One region of the Chryseobacterium sp. NRRL B-14798 genome, then DNA from elsewhere that is predicted to be linked to it. Evidence: riboswitches for the same ligand, from Rfam matches in the RefSeq annotation. Region 1 holds a riboswitch; each other region holds the start of a gene.
The links. Region 1 has a riboswitch for cobalamin ahead of AB1278_RS21865 (TonB-dependent receptor plug domain-containing protein). Riboswitches for the same ligand answer to the same signal wherever they lie in the genome.
Positions count from the first base shown of each region.

Region 2: it holds a riboswitch for cobalamin, as region 1 does, so the genes downstream of both, AB1278_RS07110 (acyl-CoA thioesterase) here and AB1278_RS21865 (TonB-dependent receptor plug domain-containing protein) in region 1, are expected to answer to the same signal.
Region 3: it holds a riboswitch for cobalamin, as region 1 does, so the genes downstream of both, AB1278_RS06415 (TonB-dependent receptor plug domain-containing protein) here and AB1278_RS21865 (TonB-dependent receptor plug domain-containing protein) in region 1, are expected to answer to the same signal.

Region 1 is NZ_JBFLUL010000005.1:4,751,763-4,758,150, reverse strand. It holds gene AB1278_RS21885 (hypothetical protein) at 1-93, shown strand, start outside; gene AB1278_RS21880 (MbnP family protein) at 294-1,124, shown strand; gene AB1278_RS21875 (cytochrome-c peroxidase) at 1,117-2,166, shown strand; gene AB1278_RS21870 (transporter) at 2,179-3,126, shown strand; cobalamin riboswitch at 3,219-3,403, shown strand; gene AB1278_RS21865 (TonB-dependent receptor plug domain-containing protein) at 3,513-5,546, shown strand; gene AB1278_RS21860 (YncE family protein) at 5,543-6,388, shown strand, end outside.
Region 2 is NZ_JBFLUL010000005.1:1,483,074-1,489,461, forward strand. It holds gene AB1278_RS07085 (1-acyl-sn-glycerol-3-phosphate acyltransferase) at 1-595, opposite strand, end outside; gene AB1278_RS07090 (PspC domain-containing protein) at 911-2,632, opposite strand; gene AB1278_RS07095 (PadR family transcriptional regulator) at 2,644-2,973, opposite strand; gene AB1278_RS07100 (XAC2610-related protein) at 3,497-4,195, shown strand; gene AB1278_RS07105 (HD domain-containing protein) at 4,197-4,787, shown strand; gene AB1278_RS07110 (acyl-CoA thioesterase) at 4,847-5,230, opposite strand; cobalamin riboswitch at 5,347-5,527, opposite strand; gene AB1278_RS07115 (hypothetical protein) at 5,562-6,362, opposite strand.
Region 3 is NZ_JBFLUL010000005.1:1,332,670-1,339,057, forward strand. It holds gene AB1278_RS06410 (T9SS type A sorting domain-containing protein) at 1-1,258, shown strand, start outside; cobalamin riboswitch at 1,396-1,573, shown strand; gene AB1278_RS06415 (TonB-dependent receptor plug domain-containing protein) at 1,605-3,431, shown strand; gene AB1278_RS06420 (YncE family protein) at 3,453-4,511, shown strand; gene AB1278_RS06425 (CCA tRNA nucleotidyltransferase) at 4,664-6,082, opposite strand; gene AB1278_RS06430 (nuclear transport factor 2 family protein) at 6,120-6,388, opposite strand, start outside.

The sequences.
Region 1 (6,388 bases):
GAAAGACGTCAGTTTTTCAGTTTCAATTTCACTTACGAAACAGCCTATTCTTTTCTGTTTCTTACCCATATTTTCAAACCACCGGTTTTTTAAGTTAAACTATCACTATTCAACCAAAAAAGTCACAAAAGCTTACTCAATTAAAAATCAAAGATTTTTAAAAAGTTTAAGTGCTCTTCTGAACATAATACGTATCACTTAATAAACTTAAGTGTAAGAACTTTTGTGCCTTTTGTGGTAAAAAAACGATGCTGTTACAGCCATTCAAATTAATTCAACTTAAAAAATCAACAATGAAAATTTCTCAATTTTTATCACTATTCTTTATTGCCTTTACTGTATTCTCTTTTACAGCCTGCGGAAGCAGCAGGGATGATGACAACCCACAGGATACTACGCCTGGAAAACTTCAGATCAAATTTGAAAACGGATTTAACAATGTGGGAGATATCGTTCTAAATCAGACGGTTCAGACTTCTGCTAACGGACAGAAACATAACTTTTCTGCTTTGAAATACGTCATCAGTAATATCGCATTGATAGATGAAAACGGAAACGAATTTAAATACAACGAAAATAATCCTGACAAAGGTGCTTTTATCGTAGATCAGGCAGATGCTGTAGCCGGAATTGTTTATCTTAATCTGGATGGCGTTCCGAAAAACAATTATAAAAAAATAAGATTCGGATTGGGTGTCAGCCAGAAAGCATATCTACTGGGACAGGACGGACAGGCTGAATTCTGGACAAAAGCCAAGCAGAAGGGAATGTCCTGGTCATGGGCTGCCGGTTATGTATTTGTAAAACTGGAAGGAAAATATGGTACAGATTCTCCTTCTAAAGAATTCATGAATCACACAGGAAATATGGGAAATACTGCAGCCAACAATACACCGGATCTTTATCGCGAAATTACATTGAATCTTCCAACAACGGCCAGAGTAACAGGACAAATCCGTCCTTCTGTTCATATTCTTGCAGACCTGAACCAATTTCTGAGCGGAGATAAGGCACTGACTCTTACCACATCCAATGATATGCTGATGGGGTCCAACCAGCACCTGGTAGACGTTACCAACAATCTTACAAAAATGTTTAAAGTAGACCATGTTCACAATGATTAATTTTTTTGTTAAAACGATACTGGTTCTGCTTGTATTTGTATTGAGTTGCATTTCATGTTCTGATGAGGTGATTCAGCCATTGGAAAAAGATGAAGCCTACAATCTGGAGTTTCCTTCTTATTTTCCGGAAATGACTTTTGATACATCCATTAATCCGGTGACCAAAAATGGAGTGGAGCTGGGACGAAAATTATTCTATGAAGGCAGGCTTTCAAGAAATAATACCATTTCATGCGGTTTTTGCCATATTCAGGAAAATGCTTTTACTCATCATGGTCATACGGTGAGCCATGGGGTAGACGACAGAATCGGAATCAGGAATGCACCGCCCATCCAGAATATGGCTTTTTTGAAAAGATATATGTGGGACGGAGTGATTCACAATCTGAATGAGCAGCCCATCAGCCCGATTACTGATGTGAATGAAATGGACAGTTCCATACCGGAAGCCATTTCAAAAATAAAAGATGATCAGAAGTATAAAAAACTGTTCAGAGAAGCTTATGGAGACGAAACCATTACCGGCGAAAGAATTTTAAAAGCATTATCACAGTTTATGGCTTCTTTAATTTCTGCAGATTCAAAATATGACCGGTTCAGACAGGGAAAAGAACAGTTGACTTCAATAGAATCCCAGGGAATGACATTATTCAATCAGAAATGTGCTTCCTGTCATAGCGGAGAGCTGTTTACGGATGAGAGTTTCAGAAATACCGGAATGTATTACAATACAGAATTCAAGGATGCAGGTAGATACAGAGTGAGCCTGAATCAGGTAGATTGGATGAAATTCCGTGTTCCGAGTCTGAGAAATGTAGAATATACCGCACCTTATATGCATGACGGAAGGTTTTATACATTAGATGCGGTACTTAATTTCTATTCGGATCAGGTGGAAGATAATGTTAATCTTGATCCACAGCTTAAACAGAATGGTCACATAGGAATTGCTATGAACAGCCAGGAAAAACAATCCATCATTGCGTTCCTGAAAACATTATCGGATAAAAGTTTTATATCCAATCCAAAATTTGCAGAATAATTTATAAAAAACATGAAGAAGATTATATTGATAGTAAGTTTGATCCTGTTGAATCAGTATCAGGCAAAAACCATCAGAGACAGTGCTTATGTTGCTCCCGAAACGCTTAACAGATTCGATTTTGATGATGATTGTGATGCGTGCGGCTGTGCTGCAGGAAATGGATCTTCCGGCTTTGAGTCATTGTTGAATCCACAGTTTGTCGGAATTAAGTACTTCGCCCAGCATTACAAAGCCAAAGAGAACTTATTTGTAAAAGATCTTACCCAGGATCAGTATTTCAATACGTTGCAGCTGTGGGGGAAAATTCCATTGACTAAAAAGCTGAGTGTGTATGCGAGCCTTCCATTTCATTTTCATGAAAAGAAAACGATGCAGGGAGATATTAAAATCAACGGTATAGGAGATCTGAATCTGATGGGGATTTACCAGCTGATGAGCTCTAAAGATAATTTTCATCATCTGAGTGGAGGTTTGGGAGTGAAAATTCCACTTGGCAAGTTTGATGAAAAAGGAGCATCCGGTGTCAACCCAAGCTTTCAGCTGGGAACCGGAAGCTGGGATTATCAGGCGGCTTTGAATTATAAATTTCAGAAAAATAAAGTAGCCGTACTGGTCAATACAGATTACACCATTAAAACAGAGAACAGGAAAAATTACCGTTTTGGAAACCAATGGAACTATGCAGCAACAGGTTTTTATCAGGTTGCAGGAAATGAAAAATCTATATTCTCTGTAAAAACTGGAGTTCAGGGTGAAGTCTACGCTCAGAACAAACAGTTTGATGAGGCACTGCCGAACACTGCAGGAAGTGCTTTGTACGGAAAACTGGGATTTGAAGCCTCTTACAAAAAGCTGAGCCTGGGAAGTGAAATCATGCTTCCCATGTACACTCATCTGGCGGGAGGAGATATTGAAGCTCAATCAAGATTCAATATTTTTCTGAATATTGGAATTTAAAAAGAAACCCTTGTTGAAATCATATTAAAGCTCCTTCGGGAGCTTTAATTGTTTATAAATCATGATTTTAGTTGGGGATTAGGAATAATTATCTATCTTTGCCGGAATTTGGTGAGCCGTAAAAAGCTCTTAAAAGGGAATCCGGTGAAAATCCGGGACAGACCCGCTGCTGTAAGCTCCACACCAAAGTTTTTGAAGAATATATCCACTGTTTTTTAATGGGAAGGATTTCAAAAATGGAGTAAGTCAGAAGACCTGCCAGACAATAATCGTTTGACGCTTTCGTGGAATAAAGCTTAGGACATCAATGATTCTGTGCAGTGACAGCTGTGCTTTGTCGTTGTATTCTTATACCCATTAGCGTCTTCATTACCCTAAATGAGCTAATGGCGGCAAAACTAACTACTTCTGCAATTCATAAAGCTGTTTTCACAATATTAGTGTTAACATCTCAACTTGTGTTTTCCCAAACTAAGAAAAAAGACAGTCTTCAGGAAGAGACCATTAAAGGAATCAATCTTTATAAAAAGAATTTTAAAGAAATCCTTCCGGCACAAACGCTGCAGGGAGAACAGCTGGAAAGACTGAACAGTCATTCCGTTGCAGATGCACTGCGGTATTTTTCAGGCGTTCAGATTAAAGACTACGGCGGATTGGGTGGTTTGAAAACCATTAATATCCGAAGTATGGGAAGCCAGCATGTAGGGGTTTTTTATGATGGAATTCAATTAGGAAATGCTCAAAACGGACTGGTAGATCTGGGAAGGTACTCTTTGGATGATCTGGAAGAAATATCGTTGTATAACGGACAGAAAAGTGAAATTTTTCAGCCAGCAAAGGACTTTGGCTCTTCGGGGTCTATCTATTTACAGCCTAAAACACCCGTATTTAAAGGAAATAGAAAAACCAATTTGGTGATAAGAGCAAAAAGTGCATCTATTGATCTCTTTAATCCTTCATTCCGGTTGGAACAGAAGATTTCAGACAAGGTTTCTGCCAGCTTCAGTGGCGAATTTATGCAGAGTGACGGAATTTACAGATTTCGGTATGCGAAGAAATACCCTGATGGGCAACAGGCCTATGATACCATTGCAAAAAGACAGGACTCAGATATCAAAGCAAAACGTTTTGAAACTTCTCTCAACGGAACTTTAAATAACGGAAGCTGGAATATCCGTGGCTACGGTTATATTTCAAACCGCGGAATGCCGGCACCCATTGTTAACGGGCGCTTTGAAGGAAGAGGAGCGAGACTTTCCGATGAGAATTATTTTGTACAGGCTAATCTGAGAAAAAAACTGTTCCCGAAATTTGAAACACAGCTTAAGGCAAAATTTGCCTACGATTATACCCATTTCATGGACACAGTTCGTTCGCAGTCTATTATTTATACCGATAACACCTATATCCAAAGGGAACTTTATCTTTCCTCTTCCAATATTTACTCAATCACTCCCAATTGGGATGTCAGCCTGAGTGGAGATTTTCAGTACAATAATCTGGACGCGAATCTGGATAACTTTTCTTATCCTACCCGCTACACTACATTGGTAGCATTGGCAACAACCTATCAGTGGAACAGATTCAAAATTATGGGAAGCCTTTTAGGAACCTTTACTTTTGAAGAAGTAAGAAAAAATAAAAGACCGGGAGATGCCAGAGAGTGGACACCTGCGGTGTTTATGAGCTATCAGCCGGAAAAAATTCCGGAGCTTACTCTAAGGGCTTTCTATAAAAGAATTTTCAGACTTCCAACCTTCAATGATTTGTATTATACCAATATCGGAAATACCTACCTGAAACCGGAATTCACCAATCAATATGATGTAGGATTTACTTATCAGAAGAATTATAACAACCGTTTCTTTAAAACATTTTATGCTAAAGTAGACGGTTACTACAATAAAGTACAGGATAAAATTGTGGCAGCTCCGAACGGAAGCATGTTCCGCTGGCTGATGATGAACCTTGGATTGGTTGAAATCATTGGTGCAGATGTGAATGTGCAGACAGAACTTCAATGGGGAAAAGTTACTCTTAGACCGTTGCTTTCCTACACTTATCAAAGTGCAAGAGACATGAGTGATCCTGAAGATACTTTTTACCGCAATCAGATCCCTTATACCCCATGGCATAGTGGATCTTTCAGTCTTATGGCGGATTATAAAGACTGGAGTTTCAATTACAGTGCAATGTACGTAGGAGAAAGATATGACGTGAATCAGGATAACATTCAATACAATTATGTGCAGCCCTGGTATACTCACGATTTGTCTGTTCAGAAAAAATTCAACTGGGCGAATCATCAGTTTAAAATAAGCCTTGAGATGAATAATATTTTCAATCAATACTATGATGTTGTCCTCAATTATCCGATGCCTGGAAGAAACTTTAAACTTATTCTAAACTTCACCCTATGAGAAAACTAAACTTTTATTTTTTATTTCTTGTATTAGCTTTTCTTACTTCATGCCGTACAGATGAAATTATTGTCCGCCAGGAAGTGGTAGAAGGGCTTCCTTCAGAAAATACAGCAATAAAAGGCTTCTATATGCTTAATGAAGGGAATATGGGGAGTAATAAATGTACCCTTGATTTTTTTGATTACACCAAAGGAACCTATTACCGGAATATCTACGCAGAAATCAATCCCAATGTCGTAAAAGAGTTGGGGGATGTAGGAAATGATATCAAAGTTTATGGAAGCAAGCTCTATATCGTAGTCAATGTTTCCAATAAAATTGAAGTGCTGGATGCTAAAACGGCTAAACGTATTACTTCTATTCCATTACAAAACTGCCGATACCTTGCTTTCAAAAACGGAAAAGCTTATGCCAGCAGCTACGCCGGACCTGTAGCGATTAACCCGAAAGCACCGAAGGGGAAAGTAGTGGAAATTGATACGGCTTCTCTTTCCATCCAGCGTGAGGTAGTGGTAGGATATCAGCCCGAAGAAATAGAAATTGTGGGAAATACCTTATTTGTTGCCAATTCCGGAGGATATAAAGCTCCCGATTATGACAATACTGTTTCGGTAATTGATCTGAATACTTTTACCGAACTCAAAAAAATAAATGTTGCCATCAATCTTCATCACATTAAAAAAGATAATTACGGTGATCTCTATGTAACCTCAAGAGGAGATTATTATAATGTTCCTTCCAGTCTTTATCTCATAGATGCAGCCACGGGAACAGTCAAGAAAGATTTTCATCTCTCCGTGAGTGAAATGACAATCGTAAATGATAAACTCTATTTCTAT
Region 2 (6,388 bases), 3.3 Mb from region 1:
AGCTTCTAGCTTCCAGCTCGGTTCCCATAATATTGGGATTCCAGTTGGCCGGAACTTTTGGAACAATGTCATTTTTTACATAATAGTCCTGGATTTCCTGCATGATTTCTGAAAAAGGTACTGAGGCTATTCTTTCATAAGGAATGGTGTAACCCAGGTACACAATTTTTCTTTTAAAATCCCCTGCTGCCAGAACGATAGGAACTTTTGCAGCCAAAGCCATATGATAGAATCCTTTTCTCCATTTCGGTACCCAGCTTCTGGTTCCTTCCGGAGTAATAACAAGACTGAAATCTTCCTTTGAAAACTGGTTGGCCACGAAATTCACAAGGTCGTTTTTCTGGCTTCTGTCGATTCCGATACCTCCAAGTCCTTTTACGATACTTCCATACCAGGCTTTGGTGTGTGCATCTTTGATGATAATTTTTAAAGGTTTTTCCAAGGACCAGTAGGCGAAATTTCCTAAAATGTACTCCATATTATGAGTATGTGGTGCAACCACAAGGATACACCTGTTCAGGTTGTTGACATCGCCCTGCAGGACGACCTTCCAACCTAATAATTTTAACATTGCTTTGCCTAATAGCTTTTTCATAGATTTCCCGGATTAAAAACAAAAAAGTATAACCAAACTTTGGTTATACTTTACAAATATATTGAAATATTATCGCTCTTAAAACAAACCGCTAATTAAATCTACGATTTTCATTACGAATTCCATTGCAAATTGTATCATGATAAGGCTGCGTTTTTGATTGGTTGGTTATTAAATTTTAGCTTTACGAAATTAAAACTTTTTTTTCACATAAGAAACTAAATGGAGCTTTATTTTCACTTTTCTGAGAGAAGAAGGGTGTGAATTTCAAACGGTTGCCATCCACCCACACCTTCTACCACTCTCTGAAGTTAATTATTTAGTTTGTATGGAAATTTCATTTTTCCCGTCTTTGATTTTGATGTCCATATCTTTATTTGATTTTTTAATATTGGACACTGCAGAATCAATTACTTTCTTTGCCTGGTTGTTCGGAACTTTTTTACCGTTTACAATGATGCTGTCTTTGTCATCAGAGTTGTACTCAATGCTGGAGCCGTTTACCGTGATTTTATTTTTTTCGATTCTGACACCGTTGTTGTCTTCATCACTGTCCTGATCATTATCATTGATTCCGTCTCCGTCTAAATCTCCATCCATGTTGATACGGTCTTTTTTCATCGATATAACCACCATTTTCTGAGGAACTACAAGTTCATAATCAAGTCTGTAATCTCTGAATCTGTGCTCATATGGATACTTGATGTAGTTTGGAAGTAATACTTTATTGTTGACCACTTCTACAGGAACTGTAAGCTGGATAGGGAAGTTATATCCTTTTCCTTCTTTTTTGATGATCAGATACGGTGTTTTGATGTCCGGTTTTCTGGTTACATCTACAGAAATATAATCTTCTTCATACACTGATTTTTTATCAGAATAAATATCATTGTCATACGCTTTGAAGCTCTGAGGAATGTTGATCTGTTTTACATCCACATAAACAGTATCTGAAGTAGTATTGATGGCAACATTTTCTACATCTTCCTTACTTCCTCTGTAGATCATATCTTTCTTAGCCATGCTGATACCGAAGTAAGTTCCAAGTCCGATCAGAAGAAGGAATAAACCTCCTACAACCCATCCGATATTTCTCAGTTTTGTTTTCGGAGAGAATATTTTGATGCTTAACAAGCTGAAAAGGATTGCCGGAATTAAACTTCCGATCACCATCATCGCAGCCAGTACTTTATCCAATCCCTGATCATCCATATAGAATCTGATCTCATTAGCTCCCGGGAAGTCTGTGTCCATTGCGAAAAGGGCAAATAATACAAACACTCCGATAATGCTGCTTACAGCCATCAATACGAAGAATCCTCCTACAATATACTTAAATACATTCCAGATTCCGCTTCCTGCATTGTTGATGTACGGCTTGTTTTCGTTATAGATTTCTCCGACCCTCTGAGTAGATTCATTGGCAAACTGTACCAATTTATTAGACTCATTCTTAAGATTGTCGAAGTTCATAGGCTTTCCCTGCATTTTCAGGAAATCTGCTGCTGTTTCAGCTTTTGGAAGTACGATCCAAAGGATTACATATAGAAGACCTATTAATGAAGAAGAAATGGCTGCTGTAAAAATTCCTAATACGAAAATTCCCAGCCAGATTGCTCTCATGGTAGTAATATCCATTCCTACGTACTGAGCTAAGCCTGCGCAGACTCCGGCAACTTTTTGTTTTTCCGGATCACGGAACAGCTGCTTTTTATCGGTATAATGAGTTCCTGAATTATAGTTTCTGGCAGATGTTTTTTCAGAATAATACGCTTCTTCCTGCTCTTCGATTTTTTCAGGGCTTCCGATCTGTGCGATTACCCTTTCTACATCGGTATCGTTGATCACTTCACGTTTTCCTAAAGAATCTTTGAAAATTTCCACCATTCTTATTTCTATGTCATGCATTACTTCATCAGCCTCAGAAGCATCCAGAGAGCTTCTCAGTGCGTTCAGGTAATCGCTGAGCTTTATATATGCGTGTTCTTCTATGGTAAAAGAAAAACCTGCGAGTCCTATTGAGAGTGTCTTGTTCATAGCTTTGTTTTTTAATTTTGTTGGGTGATTTGGTTTACTGAGGCTGTCAGTTCATTCCATGTATTGAGAAGTTCATCCAGGAAAAGTTTTCCTTTTTCTGTGATCTGATAATATTTTCTGGGTGGTCCTCCGGTAGATTCTTCCCATCTGTAAGAGAGAAATTCTCCGTTTTTAAGTCTTGTAAGAAGAGGGTAGAGGGTCCCTTCCACTACATCCAGTTTTCCTTTTTTCAGTTCATCAATAAGATCAGAAACATACATTTCTCGGTTATTGATGAGACTTAGAATACAGAATTCCAGAATTCCTTTTCGCATTTGCGCTTTGGTATTTTCGGTATTCATCTTTGATAAGTTTTGTTAATTAGTTATATTTTTAGAAAAATGCCCCTAGCTAGCTGAGCCTATTCTAATTTTACATTACAAAGATATGTAAATAAAATGGTATTATGCAATACAAAGTAGTGAAATTTTTAAAATAAATTGTTTAAAATATTGAAAATCAATTAAATAAATTTTATCTTGAATTTTACGTAAAATAAATTTTAGTTGAAAATGCCTGAAAAATTTAAATTTTTTTAATGAGATTGAGAGAAATCAAGAGAAAAAAATAAACTTTTATTAATTATTATTACTCATTACCCATTACTCATATTATAGCCCCGATAGAAGCGGTTACCCCACAGCAGCACTGATATAAGAAAGGCGCGAGGAGTATGAGCGGATAGCGGGAGAAAGCTTCTTATCTGTGAATACTGTTTTATAGAAAGGGAAATTCTGGCAGATAATAAGACATGGATTTTGAGATCGGTATTATGATTCGTACTTTTGTTAGAAATAAAAAAACACCCAAATCATTCCTATTACCATGAATATTTTAAATAAGTACAGGCACTTATTAACATTTCTTTTGGGGCCGCTCTGTTTCGGGCAATATCAGTTTGAAATTAAAAATGTATCAAAAAACTATGATGCAGTCATTCAGACAGAAAACTGTTACGATGACCGATGTGGAGGAAAAGGAACGGTGGAACTGTTTGACCATAAAAACAGCAAAGTACAGACTTTTGTTTCTGATGATCTTGTTGTATATGCGGAGCAGGGTCAGAAACTGGTTCGAGGGAAATTGATTCCGCTTTCAAAGGATCAGCGTAGTATTATTGTAGATGATTTTAATTTTGACGGCACCGAAGATGTAGCGATAAGAAACGGAAATATGGGAAATTACAGTTCGGCTTCTTATGATGTTTATGTATTCAATACTACAAGAATGGCATTTGTAAAAAGTGAAGAACTTACAGACCTGGGCTCAAACGGTTTTGATTTTTTTGAAGCAGATGCTAAACGAAAGCGTCTTATTTCCTACGGTAAGTCCGGTTGTTGCAGGATTTTTACAACAGAATATGCCGTTATTCCGAACAAAGGACTGGATAGAGTGCTGGAAAAAGAGGAAGATATGACCAATGAGGATCAGGTAAAGGTCATAACGAAAGAAAAGATCAATAATAAATGGATTACCAGAACAAAGGTATATCCGGCAGATCAATATAACAGAAATAAAAAGTAAGATGAAAATTCAGAAAGAGATAGATTTTATTCTGGCAGTAGATGCGCTTAAAAATGTACAACGAAGAAATTATAATGCAGACGATTCCCGGAGAGAGAATACGGCTGAACATTCCTGGCAGATCATTATTCTTGCCCAGATCCTTTATCCGTATGCTAAAAACCGTGCTGATATTGATTTGTTAAGGGTGATAAGAATGCTTTCCATTCATGATCTTGTGGAAATAGAAGCCGGAGACACTTTTATTTTTGATGAAAAAGCTATGGTCGGAAAGTTTGAAAGAGAGAAAGCTTCAGCCCAAAAGATCTTTGGAATTCTGGATGAGCCTTTACGTACAGAATTTTTTAACCTGTGGCTGGAGTTTGAAGAAGAGAAAACTCCGGATGCTATTTTTGCCTGTGGAATCGATAGAATTATGCCGTTTATTTTAAATTCCCATACTACAGGAAAGAGCTGGACAGAAGCCGGAGTGACGGAAAGACAGATCCGGAATATGCTTGAAAATGCAATCAACAGAGCATCAGACGAGATGGGAGAGGCTTTTGAACTTTTATTGAACAGAAGTCTGGAAACAGAAAAGGTTTTGAAATAATGTCAATGAAAATATAATAAAGAATTCGGGCGGCCAAAGGCCGCCCGAAGCTTTATTGTTTATAGTATCTGGATTGGTTTCTTGAATTCGTCGATGGCTACAAAAGTAAAATCACCGACAATAGCTTTTTCTCTTTCATAGGAGTACATCTGTTCAGTGTAAATTTCAACATTAACCTTCATACTGGTTTTTCCCACGTAGGAAACTTTCCCGATCAGTTCCACAATAGTTCCGGCAGGAATAGGTTTTTTGAAATCGATCTTATCACTGCTCACGGTTACCACTCTTTTTCTGGCAAAACGGGTTGCGGTGATAAAAGCTACTTCGTCCATCAGCTGCATGGCAGTACCTCCAAAAAGGGTATCGTAATGATTGGTTGTGTTTGGGAAAACCGCTTTAAAGATTCTGGTTTCGGATGCTTCAATTCTTTCTTCTGTAGTCATATATCATTATTAATTAAAGCGAAATGAAATGATACTAAAACAACAGAATAATGACAGGAACTTATAGAATTCCTGAAACAATCCATCAGATCAATACAACTTCAAATCGCGAAAGTTACATGTTTAAGAAAAAGGCAGGTCTCCTGACTTGTAACATCATTTATCTCCTTCCCATGCCTCGCACAGTGGATCTTTGATAAAGACTTCAGTTACTTTACAGTTGCGCGACAGTCCGTGATTTTCACACGGTTCCCTTTTAATCTGCAGTGATGCAGAACCAATTTCTGTGATGAATAAGCGTAAAAACTTTTCGAATGCAAAAATAATGAATTTATTCCGGATTATGATAAATAATCTGGCTGATTACTCTTCCCTTCTTAATTGTCCAGAGTGTTGTATATCTGTTTTCCCCTGAACCATTGATCATATAAAGGAAAATATTATCATTGTCGAGAGAAGTTACCCCGATGTTCTCAAAATCCATGGTAGGCTGGAACATGTTTTTGATGGCTTCCCTTACAAAAACAGATCCTCTTCCGGGCTGCTGTACTCTGATGGATTTGATTTCGGTCATTCCCTCAGGAAGGTCATTTCCAATTCCCCATGGTTTTACTTTATCAATCGTAAGAATTTTTCCATCTGCATCTTTTTCCTTTTTACGGTATCCTGCATTGGAAGGGTAAATATCAATGACTACTTTGCTTCTTTGGGCGGTAGGGATTTTAGGATCGGAATTATCGGTAAAAATAAGGGATCTTCCATTTTTGGATTTGGATGGAGTATAGGCGGGAAGCTGGTCTACATAAGCAATACGTCCTTTATTCACCATTCCTTCTTTATCAAGAGTTTCATAACGCACAAAAGGCTTGTCGTCATCCTGTTTCTCAGGATATTTGATCCAGATCCATTCTGTTTCTCCCGGAGCCGGTTTTACATAAACAAATACATCACCTTTGCGCATACGGATCTTATCAACAATTTTTCGGTAGTCGTCTTTATGTACACGTACGTTGGCATATCCTTCCTCAGCTTTTACCACTCCAAAAGGAACTTTAGTTTGTCCTTTTACAAAGACAACAGATAAGATACTGAATGCAGATAAATAGAATACTTTGTTTATGAAAGTCATCATGAAATTTTTTTGATCCCTCAAATATA
Region 3 (6,388 bases), 3.4 Mb from region 1:
ATTTGGTTTTGCAGAAGCGCAGCTTACTGTAATCGGCTTGGGAAATTATAATGTAGGCGCAGTATCGGATAATGGAGTAGTAAGCTTGCACACCAGTGCAGGAAGTATATATAAATGGAATGCTGCAGGAGGACTCGTACAGATAGGTTCTATAACAAACGGATATCCGGCTGCAGGCAGAACCATTGTTTCGAATGACGGAACCAAAATATCGTCGTCGGTTACCAATGCCGCAACAGGATTCAATGAAATATCTACTTATGATGTCGCTACGGCCACATGGGTAAACAGAGGCGGGCTTGTACCTACAGGATGGGATGGCAGCGTAAGCTCTACCTGGGGAATGTCGACTGATGGAAATACTATTGTTGGTCTTGGTTTTCTCACCGCAGCGAATGCGCATGCTGTGAAATGGGATGAAGTAAACGGCGTGGTAGATCTGGGAAGTATAGTTCCCGGACGCAGCTCCAGAGCAAACGCAATCAATGCAGCAGGAACAGTGATTGTAGGCTGGCAGGATGAATCAACCGGAACAAGAAGCGGAGCAAAATGGCAGGATGGAGTGGAAAGTTTTATTACAGATAATAATGGGAATCATGTAGGAGAAGCAGGAGGAATTTCTGCTGACGGAAATACAATAATAGGTTCGGCAAATCCTAATCCTTATGTATGGAATGCTGTGAGCGGACTTACTTATATAACGCATCCTAATGCTTCTTTCAGCTTCAAAGGAGGTGCCACCGGGATTTCTGCTGATGGGAAAAAAGTGATCGGGTATTACAGAGCATTTGGGGCTCCTCCCATGTCAGGAGAAGGCTTTATCTGGACCTCTGCCGCCGGGAGAATTAACCTGAATGATTATGCGGCATCTTTAGGAATTGCCACTAATGGAGTAACAATGGGACTTCCTCTTGCAATTTCACAGGACGGAAAGAAAATTGCCGGGTCAGGGACGAATGCTTCAGGGCAGATGATTGCTTTTTACCTGGATACTTCTGAATTTTTATCGGTGAGTGATGCTGTGAAAGAGAAAAACAATACAAGTATCTATCCTAATCCAGTGGCTGACATCCTGTATTTTAAAGGAAAAGGAAAAATAGAGAAAGCAGAAATTTATAATATGGTTGGACAAAAGGTAAAATCATTGGATACTGTAGAAGGACAGATTGATGTTTCATCCCTGTCAAAAGGAGATTATATTTTACAATATTCCGTAAAAGGAGTACAACAGGAGTCTTATAAATTTATTAAAAAGTAACATATATAAATAGTAAAGTAGTGGGATGAATGGCTGTTTTCAATATTGAAAGCGGCCGTTCTTTTTTGTGTATATAACAAAAGGATAGCATATTTTGTATAGAAAAGTCTGGTTTTTGGCAAATACATATAAAAAACTATCTTTGCAAAAATTTTGGTTTCCAGTATTTTGGAATGAAAAGGGAATCGGGTGTAACTCCCGGACTGTCCCCGCAACTGTAAATCGCAACACAAGTTTCTGCAAAACGCCACTGTGTAAAAACGGGAAGGAGCAGAATGCGAAAGTCAGGAGACCTGCCAGGATTATAATTAAAAACATATTGCTTTCGGAGGAAAAGTAAAAAAGTATGGATATAAAAAGATCTTTAGTACTGCTTTTTTCATCTTATGGGTGTTTTCTTTTTGGACAAGAGAAAACTATTGACACTATTTATGTCTTCGACAACCAGATGAACAGGGTGAAACTTTTTCATCCCGTAAAAACAATTACAGCAGAAGATGCTGAAAAAAACTCCGGTAATCTTTCGGAGCTTCTGAGGTTTCAGTCGCAGGTTTTCATTAAAGAAAATGGCCGTGGTGCTGTTTCTTCGCCTTCTTTCAGAGGAACAACTGCCCAGCAGACTGCATTCGTATGGAACGGAATTAATATCAATTCTAATTTTTTAGGCCAGGGAGATATCAATAATATTGCTTTGTTCGGCTATGATCAGATCGGTATCAAAGCGGGTGGAGGAAGTGTAGTGTACGGAAGTGGTGCCATCGGGGGAAGTATTCACCTGAATAATACTCTTGATTTTAATAAAGGCTTCCATGGTTCTTTATTCTCTGAAGTGGCTTCCTTTAATACCTATAATAACTTTGTAAAAGGTTCTTACAGCAATGATAAGTTCAGTTTTAAAGCCTCCGGAAATTATTCTGTAAGTGAAAATGATTATAAGGTAAGCGATCTGAATTACATCAACAGAAACGGGAATTATTACAATACGACGTTCAATGTAGGAGCATCCTATAAAATTACAAACGATCATAAGGTTTCGTGGCAAAGCCAGTTTTTTGATTCTTCACAGCATTATCCTGTATATGAGGAAACGGGAACAAAAACAAAATATACAACTCAAAGTGTAAGAAGTCTTCTTTCTTGGGACTGGAACAAAGCGAAGTTCAGTAATTCCCTTAAAGCAGCCTATACGGAAGAGAATTTTCAGTATTTCGGTTCGTTAAACCAACCTAAATCCAGTGGAGGAACCGGGAAAAATTATATCTTTAAAAATGATTTTAATTATTTCCTGAATTCAAAATGGAATTTTAATATCATCGGAGAATTTCAGATTAATAAAGGAGAAGGGTACGAGAGCGGAATATCCAATGTCAGCAGGAATATAGGTTCTGTTTCAGGATTATTGCGGTATTTTGCAACAAAAGATCTGCGTTTTGAAGGAGGATTCAAAAAAGATTTTGTAGAAGATGTAAAGTCTCCTTTTATGTATTCATTCTCCGGAAAATGGAACGCCGCAAAATGGTATGATCTGAGTATTAACGTATCCAAAAACTTCAGATATCCTTCATTTAATGATATTTATTATGAACCGGGAGGAAATAAAGATCTGAGACCGGAAACCTCTACTCAGGTGGATATGACCAATGAGTTCAAAGTGGGAGATTTCAAACTTACTCTGTCTCCCTACTATATGAACATCACAGATCTTATTGTATGGCTTCCAACGGCTATGGGATACTGGCAGGCATACAATGTCAATAAATCCGAATCTTACGGGCTGGAATCCCTGTTGTCTTTCAGCAAGCAGTGGGGAAATCATAAATTCAGAGCCAATGCAGCATACTATTATGCAAAAGCTATCGATAAAGAAACGAAGATGCAGAGACCTTACGTTCCCATGCACAGGGGAAATGCCGGTATAGATTACGAATATGGTTTCTTCAGGTTTTATGCACAGGGACAGCTGAACGGTGTTACCTACACCACAAGTGATGAAAAGAGATCAGAAGCTATAGATCCTTATTTTCTTTTAAATATGGGAGTTTCTGCCACCTTAGCAAAAAAATATACCTTAGGGTTTAAAGTGAATAATCTAACCAATACCTACTATAAAACCGTTTCTTTCTATCCTTTACCAAAAAGAAACTATAGTGTGTATGCAGCAATAAATTTTTAATAAATTAAAATTGAATAAATTATGAAAATAACTAAACTTTTAACTGTCTTATTTGCAGTTGTACTATTGTTTAATATGTCTTCATGTACAAGTGACTCTGCCGAGTTTGAAATTTCTCCGATCACTTACCAGAACGGATATTTTATCTCTAATGAAGGTAATTTTAACAGCCAGGGTGCTAAAGTAACATTCCTGACAAGAGATTTAAGCTTAAAGCAGGATGACGTATATGGGTACAATAACAATAAAGAAATTCTGGGTGACGTTCTTCAGACCATTGGTCTTAATGGAAATAAGGCTTATCTTGTGATCAATAACTCAAACAAAATTGTTGTAGTAGACCGTTATACATTTAAGAAATTAGGAGTAATCACTAATCAGATTGATAACCCGAGAGGAATTGCTTTTGCTAATGATTTTATCTATGTTGCTAATCTAAACTTCTCTACGAATGCAACAAGTGTAACAAAATATAAGGCTTCCGACTATTCATTTGTAAGCAAAATCACGATGACAGGCGGGGCTGATAAAGCAGTAGAAGCAGGTGGAAATATTTTTGTGCAGAATGCTACTTCCGGATATGGAAATATGATTACTTATATCAATACTTCTAATGACAGTAAAACTGAACTTACTGTTCCGAATGGTAAGATTAACAGTACTATTTCATACAAATCCAATGTATATACAATTTCTTCTACAGCTACTGATTCTTATATCTATAAAATCTCCGGCACAGGGGCTATGACACCGGTAGTTACGTTGACAGGAATTCCAAGTGCTACCAATCTTCAGATTGATAATGATAAAATCTATTTCAGTTCTGCCAATAAAGTGTATACAACAAGTTTAGCTACACCAACAGTTCCTGCAAGCCCGCTATTAACAGCTGCAGATGGTGGTCCTTATTTTACGCTTTATGGATTTAATGTTATTGATGGTAGAATTTTTGCATCAGATGTTAAACAATTCACTCAGGAAAGCGAAATGACTGTATATTCAGCAACTACGGGTACCAAGCTTACTTCCCTTAAAACAGGTGGTCTTGGTGCTAACGGAACTTTCCTTAACCCGCAATAATTATTACTTCTAAAAATAATTTTTTATTTTTTCATCATTTGTGTTTTTTTCCGGCCGGTTTCGAAGAAACCGGCCGGCTTTGTTTCCTTAAGAAAAAAAATCCGGCGGGATGGAACATCCCGCCGGAATTTTTAATATTTTTCTAAATCGAATTATAAGGTTAATCCCAGTTTCTCAGCTTCAGCAATGACAAATTTCGTCGCTTCTTCTTTTTCATTGGGAATTTCACCTTCAAGAATAGCTTCTTTCACTTTCTCTTTCAGGATACCAATTTCACGGCCCGGCTTAAGATTAAACATTTCCATAATTTCTTCTCCGGTGATCGGCGGCTGGAAGTTTCTTACCTGATCTTTTTCTTCCACTTCCTTGATCTTGACCGCTACATATTCAAAGTTTCTTTTGAATTTCTCCTGTTTTTTAGAATTTTTAGTGGTAATATCTGCCTTGCAAAGGGTGAAAAGGTCTTCCAGATCTTCTCCTGCATCAAATAAAAGTCTTCTTAATGCAGAATCTGAAGCATCATCCGTAATCAGCGCAATTGGCCTTGATGAAAGCTTGACCATTTTCTGAACATATTTCATGTCACTTCCCAAAGGTAATTTCAATCTCTGGAAAAGTGTTTTTACCATTTTTGAACCTAAAAATTCATGCCCGTGAAAAGTCCATCCTGTTCCTTCTACAAACTTTTTCGTCGGAGCTTTCCCAATGTCATGAAGAAGGGCAGACCAGCGAAGCCAAAGATTATCGGTATTCACAGAAATATTATCCACTACTTCCAGCGTATGGTAAAAGTTATCCTTATGAGTTTGTCCTTCCACTTCTTCCACGCCTTTCAGTTCGATCAGTTCAGGAATAACAAGCTTCATAAGACCGGTTTGTTCCATCAGTCTCAATCCGATAGACGGTTTTTCAGACATCATGATTTTGTTAAACTCTACCATGATTCTTTCCATGGAAACAATCCTGATTCTTTCTGCTTCCTGTTGGATCGCTTTCAGAGAATTTTCCTCAATTTTAAAATTTAAAGTGGAAGCAAAACGTACTGCTCTCATCATCCTTAACGGATCATCAGAATAGGTTTGTGCTGGTTCCAGGGGAGTTCTTAAAATTTCTTTTTCAAGATCATCAATCCCATTGAAAGGATCAATCAATTCTCCGAAATTATTTTTATTTAAAGAAATAGCCATCGCATTGATGGTGAAATCTCTTCTTTTCTGGTCATCTTCAAGACTTCCGCCTTCCACTTCCGGCTTCCGGCTGTTTTCTGTGTAGCTTTCCTTTCTTGCTCCCACAAACTCAAGTTCAAGTTCTTTATACTTGATCATAGCCGTTCCGTAAGTTTTGAATACGGAAACCTTCAATTTCGGATCTATATCCTGAGCTACATGCTGAGCAAGCTCAATACCGCTTTGTTCCGTTACAAAATCTATATCGGTAGATGCTTTTCTGTTCATCAGCAGATCTCGCACATAACCACCCACAATGTATACGGACTGGTTATTCCTTTCTGCTGCTTCAGAAATGATTTTAAATAGTTTTAAATTCTTATTTTGATTAAGATTAATTTTCATCGTTGATAATAGTGACAATTTCTACGTATGTTACCCATTAATCATAATGAGCATACATTCTACTAATTTTTCCCTCTTCATTAAAAAACATGACTTCAACGGCATGTTTATCCATAATCGACTTATAAAATAATGCTACCGAATCTACTCCTGCTGTGGAATGGATCAGATCAAAATGGAGGTCAGGAAATTTATCCAATGCCTTTCTCCAATATTCACGAACAGCTTCTTTTCCTTTTAAAGAACTTTCTTTACCGCCCGTAGCCAGTGCAATCATAGGAGTTGTAATCTCAATATCATCTGAAT